Regions from separate parts of the Pseudalkalibacillus sp. A8 genome, predicted to be linked through region 1. Evidence: riboswitches for the same ligand, from Rfam matches in the RefSeq annotation. Region 1 holds a riboswitch; each other region holds the start of a gene.
What was found. A riboswitch is a leader RNA that binds a small molecule or an ion and turns the genes downstream of it on or off. The one in region 1 is predicted to bind S-adenosylmethionine.
Positions count from the first base shown of each region.

Region 2: it holds a riboswitch for S-adenosylmethionine, as region 1 does, so the genes downstream of both, ACJROX_RS08190 (peptide-methionine (S)-S-oxide reductase) here and ACJROX_RS23720 (bifunctional homocysteine S-methyltransferase/methylenetetrahydrofolate reductase) in region 1, are expected to answer to the same signal.
Region 3: it holds a riboswitch for S-adenosylmethionine, as region 1 does, so the genes downstream of both, ACJROX_RS17340 (phosphoadenylyl-sulfate reductase) here and ACJROX_RS23720 (bifunctional homocysteine S-methyltransferase/methylenetetrahydrofolate reductase) in region 1, are expected to answer to the same signal.
Region 4: it holds a riboswitch for S-adenosylmethionine, as region 1 does, so the genes downstream of both, ACJROX_RS08295 (LLM class flavin-dependent oxidoreductase) here and ACJROX_RS23720 (bifunctional homocysteine S-methyltransferase/methylenetetrahydrofolate reductase) in region 1, are expected to answer to the same signal.

Region 1 covers NZ_CP174509.1:4,629,954-4,634,169, reverse strand. The annotation lists gene metH (methionine synthase) at 1-793, opposite strand, end outside; gene ACJROX_RS23720 (bifunctional homocysteine S-methyltransferase/methylenetetrahydrofolate reductase) at 786-2,642, opposite strand; SAM riboswitch class I at 2,744-2,859, opposite strand; gene ACJROX_RS23715 (ABC transporter substrate-binding protein) at 3,486-4,216, shown strand, end outside.
Region 2 covers NZ_CP174509.1:1,576,112-1,580,327, reverse strand. The annotation lists gene ACJROX_RS08195 (L-cystine transporter) at 284-1,666, opposite strand; gene ACJROX_RS08190 (peptide-methionine (S)-S-oxide reductase) at 1,888-2,253, opposite strand; SAM riboswitch class I at 2,342-2,457, opposite strand; gene ACJROX_RS08185 (alpha/beta fold hydrolase) at 2,724-3,593, opposite strand; gene ACJROX_RS08180 (hypothetical protein) at 3,932-4,201, opposite strand.
Region 3 covers NZ_CP174509.1:3,365,452-3,369,667, reverse strand. The annotation lists gene ACJROX_RS17350 (VOC family protein) at 1-330, shown strand, start outside; lysine riboswitch at 527-717, shown strand; gene ACJROX_RS17345 (aspartate kinase) at 1,029-2,261, shown strand; SAM riboswitch class I at 2,388-2,494, shown strand; gene ACJROX_RS17340 (phosphoadenylyl-sulfate reductase) at 2,663-3,376, shown strand; gene ACJROX_RS17335 (anion permease) at 3,393-4,216, shown strand, end outside.
Region 4 covers NZ_CP174509.1:1,601,618-1,605,833, forward strand. The annotation lists gene ACJROX_RS08285 (LysR family transcriptional regulator) at 1-356, shown strand, start outside; gene ACJROX_RS08290 (hypothetical protein) at 739-909, shown strand; SAM riboswitch class I at 1,205-1,309, shown strand; SAM riboswitch class I at 1,415-1,519, shown strand; gene ACJROX_RS08295 (LLM class flavin-dependent oxidoreductase) at 1,614-2,999, shown strand; gene ACJROX_RS08300 (sodium:solute symporter family transporter) at 3,114-4,216, shown strand, end outside.

The DNA.
Region 1 (4,216 bases):
GATACTGGCCTTCTTCATCAGGAAGTCCTGCGTTAGGGTAGCAGCTGATTGCTGACGTTGATAAATCAGAAAGGGCACGTACATGATCCTGCATGAATTCTGGTCCGGTGGCGCAGTTCAAGCCGACAGCGATCGGGTTCATATGTTTCAGCGAGATATAGAACGATTCAATCGTCTGGCCAGCAAGGGTGGTCCCCATCGGCTCAATCGTACCGGAAACGATCAATGGAACGGTCCGCCCCGTCTCCTCAAAAGCTTTCTGGATGCCTGAAAAACCAGCTTTTACGTTGAGCATATCCTGACTCGTTTCGAGAAGAAGCAGGTCAACATCCCCATCTAAAAGACCTCTCGCTTGTTCAGCGTATGAATCCGTCAGTGCGTCAAAGGTCGTTCCACCTGTGACACTTAGCGTTTTCGTAGTCGGTCCGAGAGCTCCAGCTACGAACCTCGGCCGATCTGGGGTTGAAGCTTTCTTGGCAGCCTTTTTGGCGATTTCGGCTCCTATTTTATTGATTTCATAGGCTCTGTATCCGAGTTCGTATTCATCCAACACGAGGCTTGTGCCACCGAATGTATTTGTTTCGATGATATCTGCACCCGCTTCGAGATAGGTCGTATGGATGGATTCGATCAGGTCTGGCGTAGTGATGTTCAAGTATTCATTACATCCATCATAAAATTCCCCGCCAAAATCGTCAGGGGTCAACTGGGCTTGTTGCAGCATCGTCCCCATCGCACCATCCATGATCAGGATTCTTTTTTGTAATTGTTGTTCAAATTGTTGATTAGACATTTTGTAGCCTCCTAGATGACTGGTTAAGATGATGTTCGTGTGCGTAGCGGGCAAGCTCTACTGTCATTGAGTATCGCATGAACGGCGTAACAAGGTAAATGCCGTTGAATAATCCGATTGCGGTATCGAGAAGGGATTTGGCGATTTTAACGCCCTCCTGACTAGCGCGTTTACGATCATCCTTGTATCTCGCCATACGTTCTCGAACCTCCGATGATAGCTTGATACCAGGCACTTCATGATGGAGGAAATCCGCATTCTTACTGCTTGTGAGCGGCATGATTCCGATATATATTGGAACATCCAAATGTTTGACAGCCTCATGGATTTCCAGCAGTTTTTCCTTTGAAAAGACGGGCTGGCTGATGAAATAATCTGCCCCGCACTCTATTTTCTTTTCCAAGCGCTCGACAGCTTTATCGATGTAGCGGACATTCGGGTTAAACGCAGCCCCGATAGAAAAGTTCGTTCTTTGATCAAGTTCTTTTCCTGATAACGAAATCCCCTGGTTGAACTGTTTAATGATTTTGATCAGCTCGAATGAGGTTACATCATAGACAGAAGATGCGCCTGGAAAATCCCCTACTTTTGTCGGATCACCAGTCACCGCAAGTACGTCACGTATGCCGAGTGTATGAAGCCCCATAATGTGTGACTGCAAGCCGATCAAGTTCCGATCCCGGCAAGTGATGTGGATAAGAGGACGCAGCCCGATCTGTTCCTTCACGATGGATCCGACGGCAGTGTTGCAAATACGGGGAGATGCTAAGGAGTTATCAGCAAGTGTAATCGCATCGATCCCCGCTTCCTTTAGTGCTCTTGCTCCTTCCATATAACGCGTAGTATCCAATTTTCTTGGTGAATCCAATTCAACAATGATCGATTGCCCGTCTTTCACTTTTTCATGCAGCGGTGGAGGTCCTGGCTGTGCGGGTGGTTGTACTGCAGTTTTAACAGTCTGTCTCGGTTTGACTTCTTTTTCTTTTACAGGTGACAATGATTCAAGCTCATTAGAGAAAGCCTGTATATGAGCAGGAGTCGTACCACAGCATCCTCCTAATAATCGTATTCCTTGTTCACGGAAGGAACGGGCACATTCTTTAAAGTAATCCGCATCACTTTCATACTGGAGCTTTCCATCCACATAGGAAGGCAGGCTTGCATTCGGATAGGCTGACAGGTAAGCATGCTTCGGAAGAGGGACTTCTTCCAAAGTCGATAGCATATGATAAGGACCGAGCCGGCAGTTGATTCCGATTATATCGGCTCCGTGTGTTTCCAGTTTTTCGAAAGCTTCTGTGATGTGTGTCCGATTTTGCATATAACCGGTCTCTTCCAATGAGACTTGCGCAATAATTGGTAATGACGTCTCTTTACGGGCGATGGTTAGGACCGTTTCTAATTCATTTAGATCATAAAAGGTTTCTAGTAAAAGACCATCTACATTTTCCGAAAGGAGGCAATATAATTGCTCTCGAAAGGTACGTTTGATTTCCTCCATGTTGATCGTGTGAGGTTTGATGCCTCGGATCCCTCCGATCGTACCCACGACATATGCGTCATCATCGGCAGCTTTCTTCGCCAATCGAACGGCAGCTGTGTTGATCTCTTTCACTTGATCCTGCAAGCCGTATCGCTCGAGCTTAATGTAGTTGGCGGCATAAGTATTCGTCTGGATGATACCAGCACCAGCATCGATATAAGCACGGTGAATATTAAAGATTTGTTCTGATTGTGAAAGGTTCAGCTCTTCAAAACATCGGTCCGATCCATATGAATGGAGCAGCGTCCCCATCGCTCCATCACCGATCAATATTTTATCGTGCTTTAATTCATCTAAAATTCCCATCTGAATCCCCCTGAAATATTTGTAATTTCGTAGCCTGGCTGATTTTTCAAAAAGAAAAAAGCCTTCTATAAGAAGAAGACTTTAGTATCGACGTGTCGTTCTTCTTATCTTCACAAGCGGAAAACCACTTGTTGGAATTAGCACCTTTTCAATGTTCGGAACACTGATGGTTGCTGAGGTTTCATAGGGCCATTCCCTCAACCTCTCTGGATAAGAAACAGAATTTTTAAATTTCATTAAATTTACAACAAAACGCAGGAAACTTCAACCCTTTTTAAAGAAAAACTAAAAGCTTTTTAAGCCCTTTTAACCGATTGAAAAACTAGGTATTACCTGTATTCAAAAACTGTGTAAAAGGCTTTCCAGATCAAAACGCGAGAATTCATTGAATTAAAAATTTAGAAAATTTTCAAAAAACTATTGAATTGAAAAGGCTTTCATGATAATTTTTAATATAAGGTTATCGAAACGTTTCGACGAAATACATGCTTGATTTCAAAAATTGATGGGTATTGAGATTTTATTATCCATTATTTAAAGGTGAAGAAGATCAATATAAAAGATCATAAAAACTAGGATAATAGTAGCAGTAACTATTGTTATGATGGGGTATTTCCACCATGAGCCATAAGAATCCACTTTTGTACTCACTTAAAAAGAATATTAATTTCATTATTTTCCCCTTTTCTGAGAGGGTAAAAATATTAGTTTTTATCGATACGTTTCAATTTGTCGTCAGGTTCTGAAATGGGCAATCCAAAGCTGAGATAAAAGGGGGGCTGTAGTTTTTAATAACTGGTTACACGTGCCTGGTACAAAAAAAACAAAAAGTGAGGGATTAGATTGAAGGTTAAACCGCTATTCCAATGCTTATTAGTTGTATTGCTTATCCTAGTTGCGGGGTTGGCAGGATGCTCCAGCAATGAAGGAGCAAATTCTGAAACTGAAAATTCAAATGGAAATTCCGAGAAGGACGAGTCTGCTACTGATTCCGATGAAAAAATAACGATTACATATGGAACATGGCAGGAGGATAAAGAAGTCGATCAGGTTATCAAAGCATTTGAAGCTTCACATCCAAATATTAAGGTAAAGAAAGATAAATCACTTGGATGGCCTTGGAATGAAAAACTCTCTGCTGCTGCGGCTGCAGGTAAATTACCGGATGTATTTTGGACCTTTGGTGTGCCGACAGCAGTTACAAACGGATGGCTTGAAGATTTGACACCATATTTAGAAAAAGATGATAACTACGATCCTGAGAAAACGTTTGAAAGTATCCTCCAAACCGCTAATTATGATGGGCATCAATACGCGATGCCACATTCGATGCATGCAATCGTGATGCTTCTTAATACGGATTTATTTGAAAAAGAGAATGTTCCTGTACCGGATAGCAGCTGGACTTTAGATGATTTAAGGAAATCATCTGTCCAATTGACCAATTATAATGAACACCAATTCGGTTTTCTGAATCCTAGAGCTTACCGTGAAGTACTGCCTGTTCAATTCGATAATTCACTTGAATGGGGAACTTGGGATGGGGAGCAGTACAATTTCAGTTCTGCAGCCTA
Region 2 (4,216 bases), 3.0 Mb from region 1:
TTTTCACTTGGGACTCTTTTTTCTCTAAGCATGGCTCTACCACAGTTAATACACTCGGAGCATTTATGGTTGAACTGGTTTGTCAACTTAAGCGAGCCTTTCAAAAAAATTAGAATTAATTATAAAGTAATTTCCTATGATTTATTTCAGCTAAAAATTGGATAGCCAAATATGATATTCAGAATAAAATGTATGGGGTCAGGTACTAACATTTGAGCACTGTCGGTCTAGCACATAAAAAATGTATTATTTGTACATGAATGGTGCCTGTCACCAATTTAATTTACGCTTCTACAACATTTTGCTGCTGGTAGACTTCGTTTTCGAATTCTCCTGTGGCTCTGCTTGTTAGGATACCAGATGTCATTGCTCCACTGACGTTTACAGCAGTACGGCCCATGTCGATAAGAGGTTCAACTGAGATTAACAGCCCAACAATCGCAATTGGAAGATTCATGACGGATAGTACGATGAGAGCTGCAAAGGTTGCTCCTCCCCCGACACCTGCGACACCAAATGAACTGATTGCCACTACCAAAATTAGAGAAATAATAAATGATGGACTTGTAGGGTCAACACCGGCGGCTGGAGCTACCATAACGGCTAACATTGCCGGATAAACACCAGCACATCCATTTTGACCAATTGAAAGTCCAAAGGAACCAGCAAAGTTTGCAATCCCTTCCGAAACACCAAAATCCTTTGTTTGTGTCTTAATTGTCATCGGCAGTGTTCCAGCACTTGTACGTGATGTAAAGGCAAATGTTAAAGTTGGCAGCCCTTTTTTTACATAATTTACAGGGTTTAGTTTTGCAAATGACAACAACAGTAAATGCACAATAAACACCAAAATTAATGCCACATAAGAAGCCACAACAAACTTGCCTAATTTCATGAATGCGTCATAATCACTTGTAGCAGCAACTTTTGTAATAATTGCCAGGATACCATATGGTGTTAGACGGAGAATTAACGTTACAACTCTCATGATAACAGCGTATAAACTATCGATAATTTTCGCAAAAAATTCAGCAGGCTCAGGATCTTTTCGTTTTACTCCAAGGTAGCCAATCCCGACAAATACAGCAAAAAATACAACTGCAATTGTAGAGGTTGCACGAGCACCTGTTAAATCTAGAAATGGATTGCTTGGAATTAACTCAAGGATTTGTTGAGGAATCGTCATATTTTCTACAGTCACAGCACGTTCCTGTAATTGCTCATTTCGAGCGTTCTCTGCATCACCAGCAGTTAACTCTATGCCATCAAGTCCAAATCCTAACGCGGAACCAATTCCAATTGCTGCCGAAATAGCAGTCGTTCCAAGCAGTATTCCAATGACAAGGAAACTAATTTTCCCGATATTTTTAGTCAATCTTAATTTCGTAAACGCTCCGACAATTGAAATGAATACCAGCGGCATTACAACCATTTGTAATAGTTTTACATAACCACTGCCAACAATGCTAAACCAATCAATTGTTCCGACTGTAACTTCATGCCCAGTTCCATAGATTGCATGAATTATATAACCGAAAATAATACCTAAACCTAAGCCTGTGAATACGCGTTTTGAAAAAGATACATGCTTCTTTTGCATTAAGAACAAACCAAACATAAGCAATAATAATACCGCGACGTTTACGAAGATAAGAAATGTGTTCATCTTTTTCCCCCTTTTCGTTTATTAATCTATTTTACGAAATTTTAATACGTGTATTCCTATAATTTAAGTAGGAATTAGAATATTTTTTACTATTCTTACTTTTTCGATTATTTTAAATACATATTATGCTCCGAGTAATATCCCTAAGAAAAACCGGAGGCCGCTGAATAGGAAGTATTTTACTTATTGCGATGTTCTGTGGTTACAATGTGAAATTTTTATTAAGACATAAATTTTATCTCTTTTAGGTCATTAATATGTTCACATGCTGGAGTAATTCTTGTAATAATTTTATCTTTAAAAATATGTTTCAGCTCACTTTTCTTTTGTTTAGCTAATGTTAATTGGTTTTTATCAGAGAAGAAAATCAATGATTGATTTCCTTCTTTAGATGTTGGGTCATGTAAGTCAAAAAACAATTCTAATAATTCATTATAAGATACCTTCCAGGGATTAATCCATATTTCTACTATATCTAGATTTTTCCCTCTTAGATGTCCTATTCGAACATTTTCAATACCACGAAAACCTGTAATAAAAGCTTTTTGACTAAAAAACCCGCTTGCACCAAACACTGCTCTTTCCATTTAATCTCGCTCCTTTGAGCGATAAGCCTCTTTCCATTTAAAAAACCTCTCTTTGTTTAAAGAGAGGTTCGTATTATTACATACTTTCCTCTCATCTTTCAAAGGTTGACACCTTTGTAGGAATTAGCACCGTTCAAGACAATATTTTGACTTGATGGTTGCCGGGTTTCATAGGGCCTATCCCTCCACCACTCTGGATAAGAAGTTATCGCTATTTATTTTTATTTAAATATTTTATTGTTACTGATATTATCATTCAGTTATCTAAAATTCAAGTAATATCATGAAAATAAATAAATTGAATTTACATATCAATCTCCTTCAACGATTCTTACACCACAATCTTGCCCAATTCAAAAAGACACACTTAAAGAATTGCGCCCTTTTCTTTAATAAACAATTAGGTTGACTGCAAACCGACACCCCTTCATTATCTAAGCCAATGCTCTCCTGCTTTTTTTTTGCGAGTGTTAATCGTCTGACGCGTGCTGCAAAATCGCTGGTATGACAACGTCCCAGACCGCCCGAGGAAGCTCGTGACCGGTGTCTTCTAAGGTGAGCAACTGGGTATCAGGGATCTCCTTCTCTAAGGCAAGTGCATTTCCATAGGGAAAGAAGGGATCCTCGGTACCATGAATCACAAGAGTTGGAGCACCCACCTCTCCGAGTCGTTCCCTCCAACGATCGCCCTTGTCAATAAGAGGTGGGTTTTTCATACTCGACGCAATGTTTGTGCTGCGATCGAAGATGCGCCCTGCAAGGTCATATTTAGTCGTTTTGTCAAAAAAATGTGAATTGGAAAGTGCATATTGAAAATCGACAATGTAATCGATCACTTCTGCCCGATTTGACCAGTCTGGCTCCGGCGCTTCTCTAATGTGTGCCATGAACTCCTCCGAATGTTCTGGAAGGTCGAGATCAGTAGGACCATGAGCGTTGGGTCTTGTTGAAATTAGAGTTAATGATGTAACCCGATCAGGATAATCAAGTGCCACCAGTTGGCCAATCCATCCGCCTACTCCGAAACCTACGAGATGGGCGTCGGCCAGTCGGAAGATGTCGAACAGGCCGACGACGTCCGCAGCCAGATCGCGGAGGCTATACTGCGTGTCCCCCGGCTCGTAGGTGACAGATCGGCCGAAGTCGCGGGTGTCATAGCGAATAACGAATCGGGAGCCTGCTGCGAGGCGCTCGCAGAACACGTCCTCCCACCAGTGCATTGAGCAGGCCAACGGCGCGCCGCTGATAAGGATGATTGCAGGGTCCTTGGGATTACCGAAAGTCTCAACGCAGAGGTCAACCCCGTTAGCTCGGACTATCCTTTCGTTATTATATGGCATATATAATTTTTCCTCCTTTGTATGTTTGTCGGATTACTCCCTTTGGTATTGTTTTAATCTTTTCTATCTAGATAAACCCTTTTCATTAGATTATTCACATACACTTTCTCAATATTTCTTTTCGATTACTATTTTTGAGAACACGGTATGGTACGGGGATATAAGATGAATATTTAGTAAATTGAGCAATTCCTGTTATTCAGTAACACGTCAAATAATATTGACTTCTAACTCCCTTTCTGAAATACCTACCTTTATTCAACAAAATGGCCCTATTCATAAAAAAGGGTGCAGTTCATATTACAGAAAAGCGTCCGTTACTTGAATAAGAATTAAATTTATAAGTCGTTATTTTCAATCAAGATTTGATTGTGAATATGGTGTTCCATATGCTCAAGATAATCTTGTATAAGCCACTCTAGTGTTTTACGTTGATTATTTCCTATATCACATAGGTTGGATAACTTTTCGTTAGGAATATTCTTAACAATATTAACAATTTGCTTATTTAATGTCTGAAAAAGGTTTACTATTTCATGAAGTGGTCTATTTTGATAATTCTGAACCATTACCCATTGGTCTTGATTATACGATTGAATAACATACACTGGTTCTTCATATTG
Region 3 (4,216 bases), 1.3 Mb from region 1:
TTTGATATTGAGGGTCAATCGTTCGTAGCGCTGAACGGTGGCCCACATTTCACTTTCTCACCTGCCATTTCATTTTTAGTGGATTGTGAGACGCAGGATGAAGTGGATGGGTTATGGGATAAGCTATCCATTGGTGGGGAAAAAGAGCAATGCGGTTGGCTTAGAGACAAGTATGGCGTATCTTGGCAAATCGTTCCTGCCGTTTTGAGAGAAATGTTGAATGACCCTGATCCTGAAAAATCGCAACGAGTCATGAAAGCTATGCTTCAGATGAAGAAAATAAATATAAAAGATTTACAAAAAGCATATGAACCATTGACAAAGAACTAAAGACAGCTATATTTGTCTATAGGAATAATATGAGTGTACTGGGTGGACACATTTCATGGAACATGAGATGTGTCTTTTTTAATGATTATTTCCATCAAATAATTATTCTGAAAAAAGCCTTGTTTCATTTTTATGTATCTGTTAAAATAACAAACAATTAAATTTATTGGCCACACTTCAAGTACATTTTCATTGAAGTGATGGTAGAGGCGCGAAAACCAAAAGTACTTTGCATGAAGAGGTTGAGCTCTAATGAGTGCATAGGAAAGGGGGATTCGCCGAAGCCGAATTGTTTCTCAACGAGCATTTGGCTGGACCTGTACTGAATAAGTACAGGGCTGTCATACGACCAGAGTCCCAGCTGTCGTATGGAGGACTATCTCACGTAAAGGGAATAAGTGTGGCAGACGTTTGAGGATTGACTCTCAAGGTCTGACGATTTGTTTATTTATTTCAACCATTTTTTTTGATGGTTCAAATAAAACGTCCGTCACACTTTTAATGAGTCAATCCTTTTTTACACTATAAGAAAGTATAAATACTTTCTTAAGTATAAGTGCACAAGCTGTTCACTTCGGAAGCAATACTCCGCACGAAGGAGAAGCATTTGCTTTTTCGAGGAACTAAGGCTCAGCCGTCGCCACAGGCTTGGCTTTGCCAAGTTTTCTTTATCTTTTTCAAACGAAAGGAATGTAAAGATGGGATTAATTGTACAAAAATTTGGTGGTACATCTGTAGGTTCAATTGAACGAATTCAAAATGTGGCCGATCGGGTCATCGATACTTACAAGCAAGGTAAGGATGTCGTTGTCGTCGTTTCAGCAATGGGAAAAAGCACTGACCATTTGATTCAAATGGCGAACGATATTTCTAACAATCCCTCAAAAAGGGAACTTGATATGCTCGTTTCAACAGGAGAGCAGGTTTCGATGTCATTATTAGCAATGGCGTTACAAGAAAATGGCTATCAATCTGTTTCACTTACAGGTTGGCAAGCTGGGATCCAAACGGAAAACACTCATGGCAATGCAAGGATTCTAGATATCGATACAAAACGACTCAATGGGTACTTAGCTGCTGGAAACATTGTCATAGTTGCTGGATTCCAGGGGCTGACGGATGACGATGAAATCGCCACGCTTGGAAGAGGAGGATCCGATACGACCGCCGTAGCATTGGCTGCTTCTTTAAGAGCTGAAAAGTGTGAGATCTATACAGATGTTACGGGTGTATATACTACTGATCCAAGAGTGGTGAAAGAAGCAAGAAAGTTGGATTCCATTTCTTATGATGAAATGCTTGAAATGGCGAATCTAGGGGCGGGAGTCCTACATCCTAGATCAGTCGAATTTGCCAAAAATTATAACGTGAAATTAGAGGTTCGTTCAAGTATGGAAAAAGAAACCGGAACAATGATAGAGGAGGAAGTTTCTATGGAAGGAAATCTTACAGTTCGGGGAATTGCATTTGAAGATAATGTTACAAAAGTGACGGTCCATGGATTGCAGGATGATATATCTACTTTATCAAAGTTATTTACCATTCTTTCTGATCACAAAATCAATGTAGATATCATCATCCAAAACACGAACGGCAATGAATCCACGGATATTTCTTTTTCATTGGATTCAGCGGTGCTCAATAACGCATTGGAAGTGTTGAGTGAATACCAGCCTCAATTGAATTATGATCATATTACCTATGATGGAGATCTTGCGAAAGTATCGATCGTGGGATCAGGAATGATTTCCAATCCAGGTGTCGCAGCTAAAATGTTTGATGCTCTCGCTTCTCATGGAATAAAGATCAAGATGGTCAGCACGTCAGAAATCAAAGTGTCTACGATTGTCGATAGCACAGCAATGATCTCTGCAGTTGAATGCTTGCATGAAGCATTTGAACTTGTAGAAAGAAAACCTGTCCAAGTGTAATAAAAATTGACTCCTGTATACTGCTATGCAAGGATCGAGAAGAACGACCTGTAAAAATAATCGAAACAATCAAAAAAAGACTGTTGACTTTTGCATTTGGAATAGTTAGAATGGTAAACAAATTAAATCTTATCAAGAGTGACGGAGGGACCTGGCCCAATGATGTCCGGCAACCTGCATGTATGCAAGGTGCTAAATCCAGCAAAATGGATTCCCATTTTGGTAGATAAGGTGAAACGATGATTAGCCTGAGAGTCTTCCAATTTGGAAGGCTTTTATTTATTCTCAAATATTGAAAAGTTGAAAAGGCTGCTGACTAGACAAACTAGAGGCGACTTTAACCTTTGAACAGGTTAGGGTTGCCTCTTTCTTTTTTCACAGAAACGATAGGAGGGATTAATTTGGGACAATTAATAACGTACAAAACATGGTCTGACAATAAACTGGATATCTCCATAGACTCTGAAACCAAAGGTGCTTTACCGGTATTGGAGTGGGCTTACGGCCAGTACAAGGAGGACCTCATTTATGCTTGCAGCTTCGGGGCTGAAGGGATTGTATTGGTCGATTTGATTTCTAAAGTTAAACCATATGCAAAAATCGTTTTCCTGGATACCGGGCTTCACTTCGACGAGACATATGAATTGATTGAAAGAGTGAAAGCTCGTTATCCGCAATTACAAATTGAAATGAAAAGACCTGAATTGACAGTAGCAGAACAATCTGAAACGTATGGAGAGAACCTCTGGGAACATGATCCGACCCAATGCTGTCACATCCGGAAGGTGGTTCCGCTCGCGCAGACTTTATCAGGATATAAAGCTTGGATATCGGGGCTTAGAAGAGAACAATCACCTACGCGGAGAGACACAGAGTTCATCAATAAAGACGAAAAGTTTCGAGCAATCAAAGTTTGTCCCTTGATTCACTGGTCCTGGAAAGATGTCTGGCGATACATCAATGACCATGACCTTCCCTATAACATCCTCCATGATCAGGGATATCCAAGCATCGGATGTGAGAAATGCACTTTACCGACAGATGATGCTGCTGATTTACGAGCAGGGAGATGGACGAATTTGAAGAAGACAGAATGCGGTCTGCACCTATCATGAGGGGAGCAGACGTTAAATGATTCTGATTGCATTTTCAGTTGCTTTCTTCTTCGCCATGAATATGGGGGCGAGCGGGGCTGCCGCATCAATGGGCGTCTCTTACGGGTCGGGTGCGATAAACAAGAAAATCATCGCTTTGGTCATTTGTGGAACAGGTGTTTTTCTTGGAGCGGTCATAGGTGGGGGGGAAGTCGTCGAAACAATCGGCTCCGGAATCGTCCCTGAAGACATCATCACAACCCAGACAGCAGTCATCATCCTTGGTGCGGCCACCATTTCATTAGGGTTCGCCAATCTGATCGGGATTCCGTTATCCACGAGTGAAGTCACTGTCGGATCGGTCGTTGGTGTGGGGCTGGCGTACCAATCACTCTATGTAAAAAGCTTACTGACCGTTGTCCTGATATGGATTCTAATTCCGATCATTGCTTTCGTAATTGCCCTGATCTTCGGGAAAATGATCCAATCCATCCAGAATAGATACCATACTGTTCTAGAGGGGAATTGGAAGAAATGGTTGACCGTTCTTTTGATCCTGATGGGGTTTTTGGAAGCTTTTTCAGCCGGAATGAACAATGTCGCCAATGCGATTGGTCCGTTGGTTGGGGCTGGAATGATTTCTATCTCACATGGAACGTTGATTGGAGGTGGATTCATTGCTTTAGGAGCAATCCTCTTTGGAGGAAAGGTGTTGGAGACAAACGGTAAACGTATTACGAAATTCTCACTTCTTGAAGGTAGTGCCATATCAGGAACAGGTGCAACGTTAGTCATCATCGCGTCCATTTTTGGAATACCTGTTCCACTGACACAAATCACAACCTCAGCCATCATCGGAAT
Region 4 (4,216 bases), 3.0 Mb from region 1:
ATTTGGATGAACTCCCCGAATTGCCGAGGATCGATTATCGGTCCGAATACTCTCTAAAGAGCGTAATCGATGACTGGTGGTCTGAAAATTATCCACATCCCCCATTGATCAATATCGAAGTGGATAAGGTCGATACGTGTAAGGAGATGGTGCTTAACGGTTTAGGGTATGCGATCATGCCGAGCATGATTTTAAGAGATACGGAAGGATTATATACCATCGATCTGAATACAAAAGAGGAAGAACCATTATTGAGGAAAACGTGGATGCTATACCATAAGGAATCCTTGAATTTGAATATGGTACGGGAGTTTGTCAGATTCATAGAAAGCATCGACATGAATGAAGACTTTTAAAATTAGATGCCGCTATGTTGTTGATATTTCAATAGCGAAATTTCGTAGAAATCAACAATGAAGAGTACAAAGCCTAAAATCAAGTCATTCTATTGACTGAAAAAACTATTTTCTCTATCATCAGCACAAACCGATCTCCTGCTAGTTTAATAGAATAGAGTATCATGCTCTTGGAGGTGATGCTCTATTGAGAAACATTTTGTTCGTTATCAATCTTATTTTCCTCCTTATGAAATTTTCCAGTTGTGTCCAATCTGTTCGCCGCATGAAGCGATCCTGAATCGATGTATAGATGATCGGCCGAAAAAGGAACGGAAGGCCAATATATTGAACTGGCTTAAGGGGATAAAATGGTGATTTACTTTGTACTTATCATGATTTTTTGTTTCTGAAAGTTTGTGGGAAAATTACTGGAACCGTTTCAACAACACAGATCTATTTCGACGCTTTCCTCCCTTATGGAGGAGAGCAATGGGCGGTACAGGGAACAGAGCTTCAGTTCACTTCAGATAACTTGCTGCTTCCATTAATTATCGTAGTCAACGGACAGTAGAGGGCAAAGAAACAGATAGGTTGTCTATGGACGCTTCATACGGACAGTCGAGGGCAAAGAAACGGATGGAGTTGCTCTATGGACGCTTCATACGGACAGTCGAGCGGAAAAAACGGATAGAGTTGCTCTATGGACGCTTCATACTTGCGGATTGCTAGCGGAAAGCGAGTATATTTCTCAAGCTATTACAATAGTTTTTTGATAAAATATTTTTAAAATTCAATTTTCCTGTTGACAGGTCGAAGTGTAAGTAGTAAATTATGAATCATATTAAAAATTTCATCTGAACGAATTTTTCTTATCCAGAGAGGTGGAGGGACTGGCCCTGTGAAACCTCGGCAGCAGGCTTTTAGAGCACTGTGCCAACTCCAGCAAGCATCCAATGCTTGAAAGATAAGAAGAGCCGAGTGATTCTGTATTCTCAACCTCTTCTTTTTAAGAAGGGGTTTTATTATTTTATAAAAGGAGGATGCACGTGTACCACCGACTCTAAATGAATAGTGATTTCTTATCCAGAGAGGCAGAGGGACTGGCCCGATGAAGCCTCGGCAACAGACTTATCAAAGTACTGTGCCAATTCCAGCAAGCTTTTACGCTTGAAAGATAAGAAGAGCCTTAGACGTGACCAACGACCTCTTCTTATTTTCAGAAGAGGTTTTTTCTTTTTCAAAAAAACTTACAACAATCCTTGAGGAGGAGAAGAAATGACAAAACGAATTCTGTTGAATGCATTTGATATGGCTTGTGCAGGACATCAATCACCGGGGTTATGGGCGCACCCGGAGGACCAATCGGACCGTTATAACGACATCAATTACTGGGTGGAGCTCGGACAACTGCTTGAAAAAGGGAAATTCGATGGACTGTTCCTGGCGGATGTCGTCGGTGTTTACGATGTGTACAAAGGAAGTCGGAACGCTGCAGTACGCCAGGGTGTCCAGGTTCCGGTCAATGATCCGCTTCTGCTTGTTCCAGCGATGGCGCAAGCGACCAAGAATCTCAGTTTCGGCCTTACGTACACGTTGACCTATGAACAGCCTTACACGTTGGCAAGACGGTTCTCGACACTTGATCATCTGACAAACGGACGGGTTGCCTGGAATATCGTTTCTTCCTATCTCGACAGTGCTGCACGGAATTATGGACTGAGCCAGCAGATCGGGCATGATAACCGTTATGAGCTTGCGGAGGAATTCCTGGAAGTGGTCTATAAGCTGTGGGAAGGCAGCTGGGAGGACGATGCGGTTAAGCACGACAAAGATACGAGAGTGTTTGCCGATCCTGAAAAAGTGCATGAGATCGATCATGATGGGAAGCACTTCCGCGTCAAAGGTATTCATCTCTGTGATCCTTCACCGCAACGTACGCCGGTCCTTTACCAGGCAGGAGCATCACCTCGTGGAAGGAAATTCGCATCACACCACGCGGAATGTGTCTTTGTCGCAGGTCCGACACCACAGATCGTAAGAAAGACGGTCGATGATATCCGTCAAAAGGCAGAAGAGAGTGGACGTGGTCGGGATAGCATCAAGGTATTCACTGTGTTTACACCGATCGTCGGCCGGACGGAAGAAGAGGCGAAACGAAAGCATGAAGAACAGAAGAGCTACGTGAGCTATGACGGAGCATTGGCGCTCCTGGGCGGTTGGACTGGGATCGATTATTCACAATTGGAACCGGACCAAACACTTGAATATATCGAGAACGATTCGATGCGGTCAGCGGTTGAAATCTTTACGACAGCCGATCCGGAAAAACGATGGACGGTGGAGGAACTGGCGAAGCATGTCGGGCTTGGTGGACGCGGACCTCTTGTCGTCGGCTCACCGGAACAAGTCGCTGATGAACTCGAACGCTGGGTAAGGGAAGCGGATGTCGATGGCTTTAATATCGCTTATACATTGGCACCGGGAACATTCAAGGACTTCATCGAGCTGGTCGTACCGATTTTACAAGAAAGAGGCCTCGTTCAAAAGGATTATGAAGAAGGAACCTATCGGGAGAAATTGTTCGGATCTGGGAAGACACACCTCCCTGACACACATACTGGAACACAATATCGTAAGCGCAAAGAACTTGAAACGGTTTAAAGGCGGGATAGCATGTTAACTTTCTATTTTATCGGACTTGCAGCATTTTGGATTGTAGGACTTGGACTATGGAATCACCTATACCCGAAGGAAAGTAAGGAGGGGAAATCATAAATGGGATCATACGCGACATCATTTATCTGGATAACGATCACACTGCTCATCGCTTATTTCATATTCGTCATCTGGCTCGGGAAGAAAGGAGCTGTCCATAGCCGTACGCTCGTCGGGTTCACAATCGCGAAAGGGAAGGTGAATCCGTGGATCGTCGGGATGAGCTTCGGGGCATCCTATGCCAGTGCCAATCTTTTCCTCGGGGTGCCAGGTTGGGCGTATACGTACGGGTACTCTGCGTTATGGTGGACCCTCGGCTGTTTCGGCGTCTCCTGGTTCGGACTGCTCTTGTTCGGCAAGACATTCTGGAAATACGGTCAAAAAAACGGAGGGGTCGTAACGCTCCCGGAATGGCTCGGTTCTCGTTATAAAAGCAGCACCATCCGCGTCCTCGTCGCGTTGTTGATCCTGTTCAACGTTTATTATATCGTCGGTCAGAACGTCGGTCTTGCGACGATGTTCGAAACGATCATCGGTATCCCATATACGTGGGGAGTCGTACTTGGAGTAGTGATTACGATCCTTTATGTCGGCTGGGGCGGTGCATTCGCGCAGTTGGTAAGTGACGGCATCCAGGGCATCATCATGTCGATCACATCCGTCGTCATATTCGTTTCATTGCTATGGACGATCGGAGGCGGCCTTGGGGTATTCGGTAAGCTCCAAGGACAGCTTGCTTCGGCAAGTCCGCAATTGCTATCCGCGACATCAACAAGTGACGGTCCTTTTTCAAGCGGATTTTCGATCCTGTCCATCCAGTGGCTGTTGTTCAGTTTCGTACTATTGCCGCATCTGATGAATAAAATTCTGACGCTCGATGATGCGAAACAGCTGCGGCCGTTCACACTGTCTGCCGGGATCTCATTGTTCTTGTTGTCGACGCTGACGGTCTTTGCCGGTCTTGCTGCCCGTGTCATCCTGCCGAACTTGGATGCAGCAGATAAGGCGATTCCGTTGTACCTGATCGAGGCATTTCATCCGATCGTCGTTGCAATCATGGTGACAGGCATCATTTCAGCGATCCTTTCGACGACGGACAGCCTGTATCTTGGGATCTCGTCAAGTATCGGGAACGATCTTTTCAAGCCGTTGGTTGGACCGTT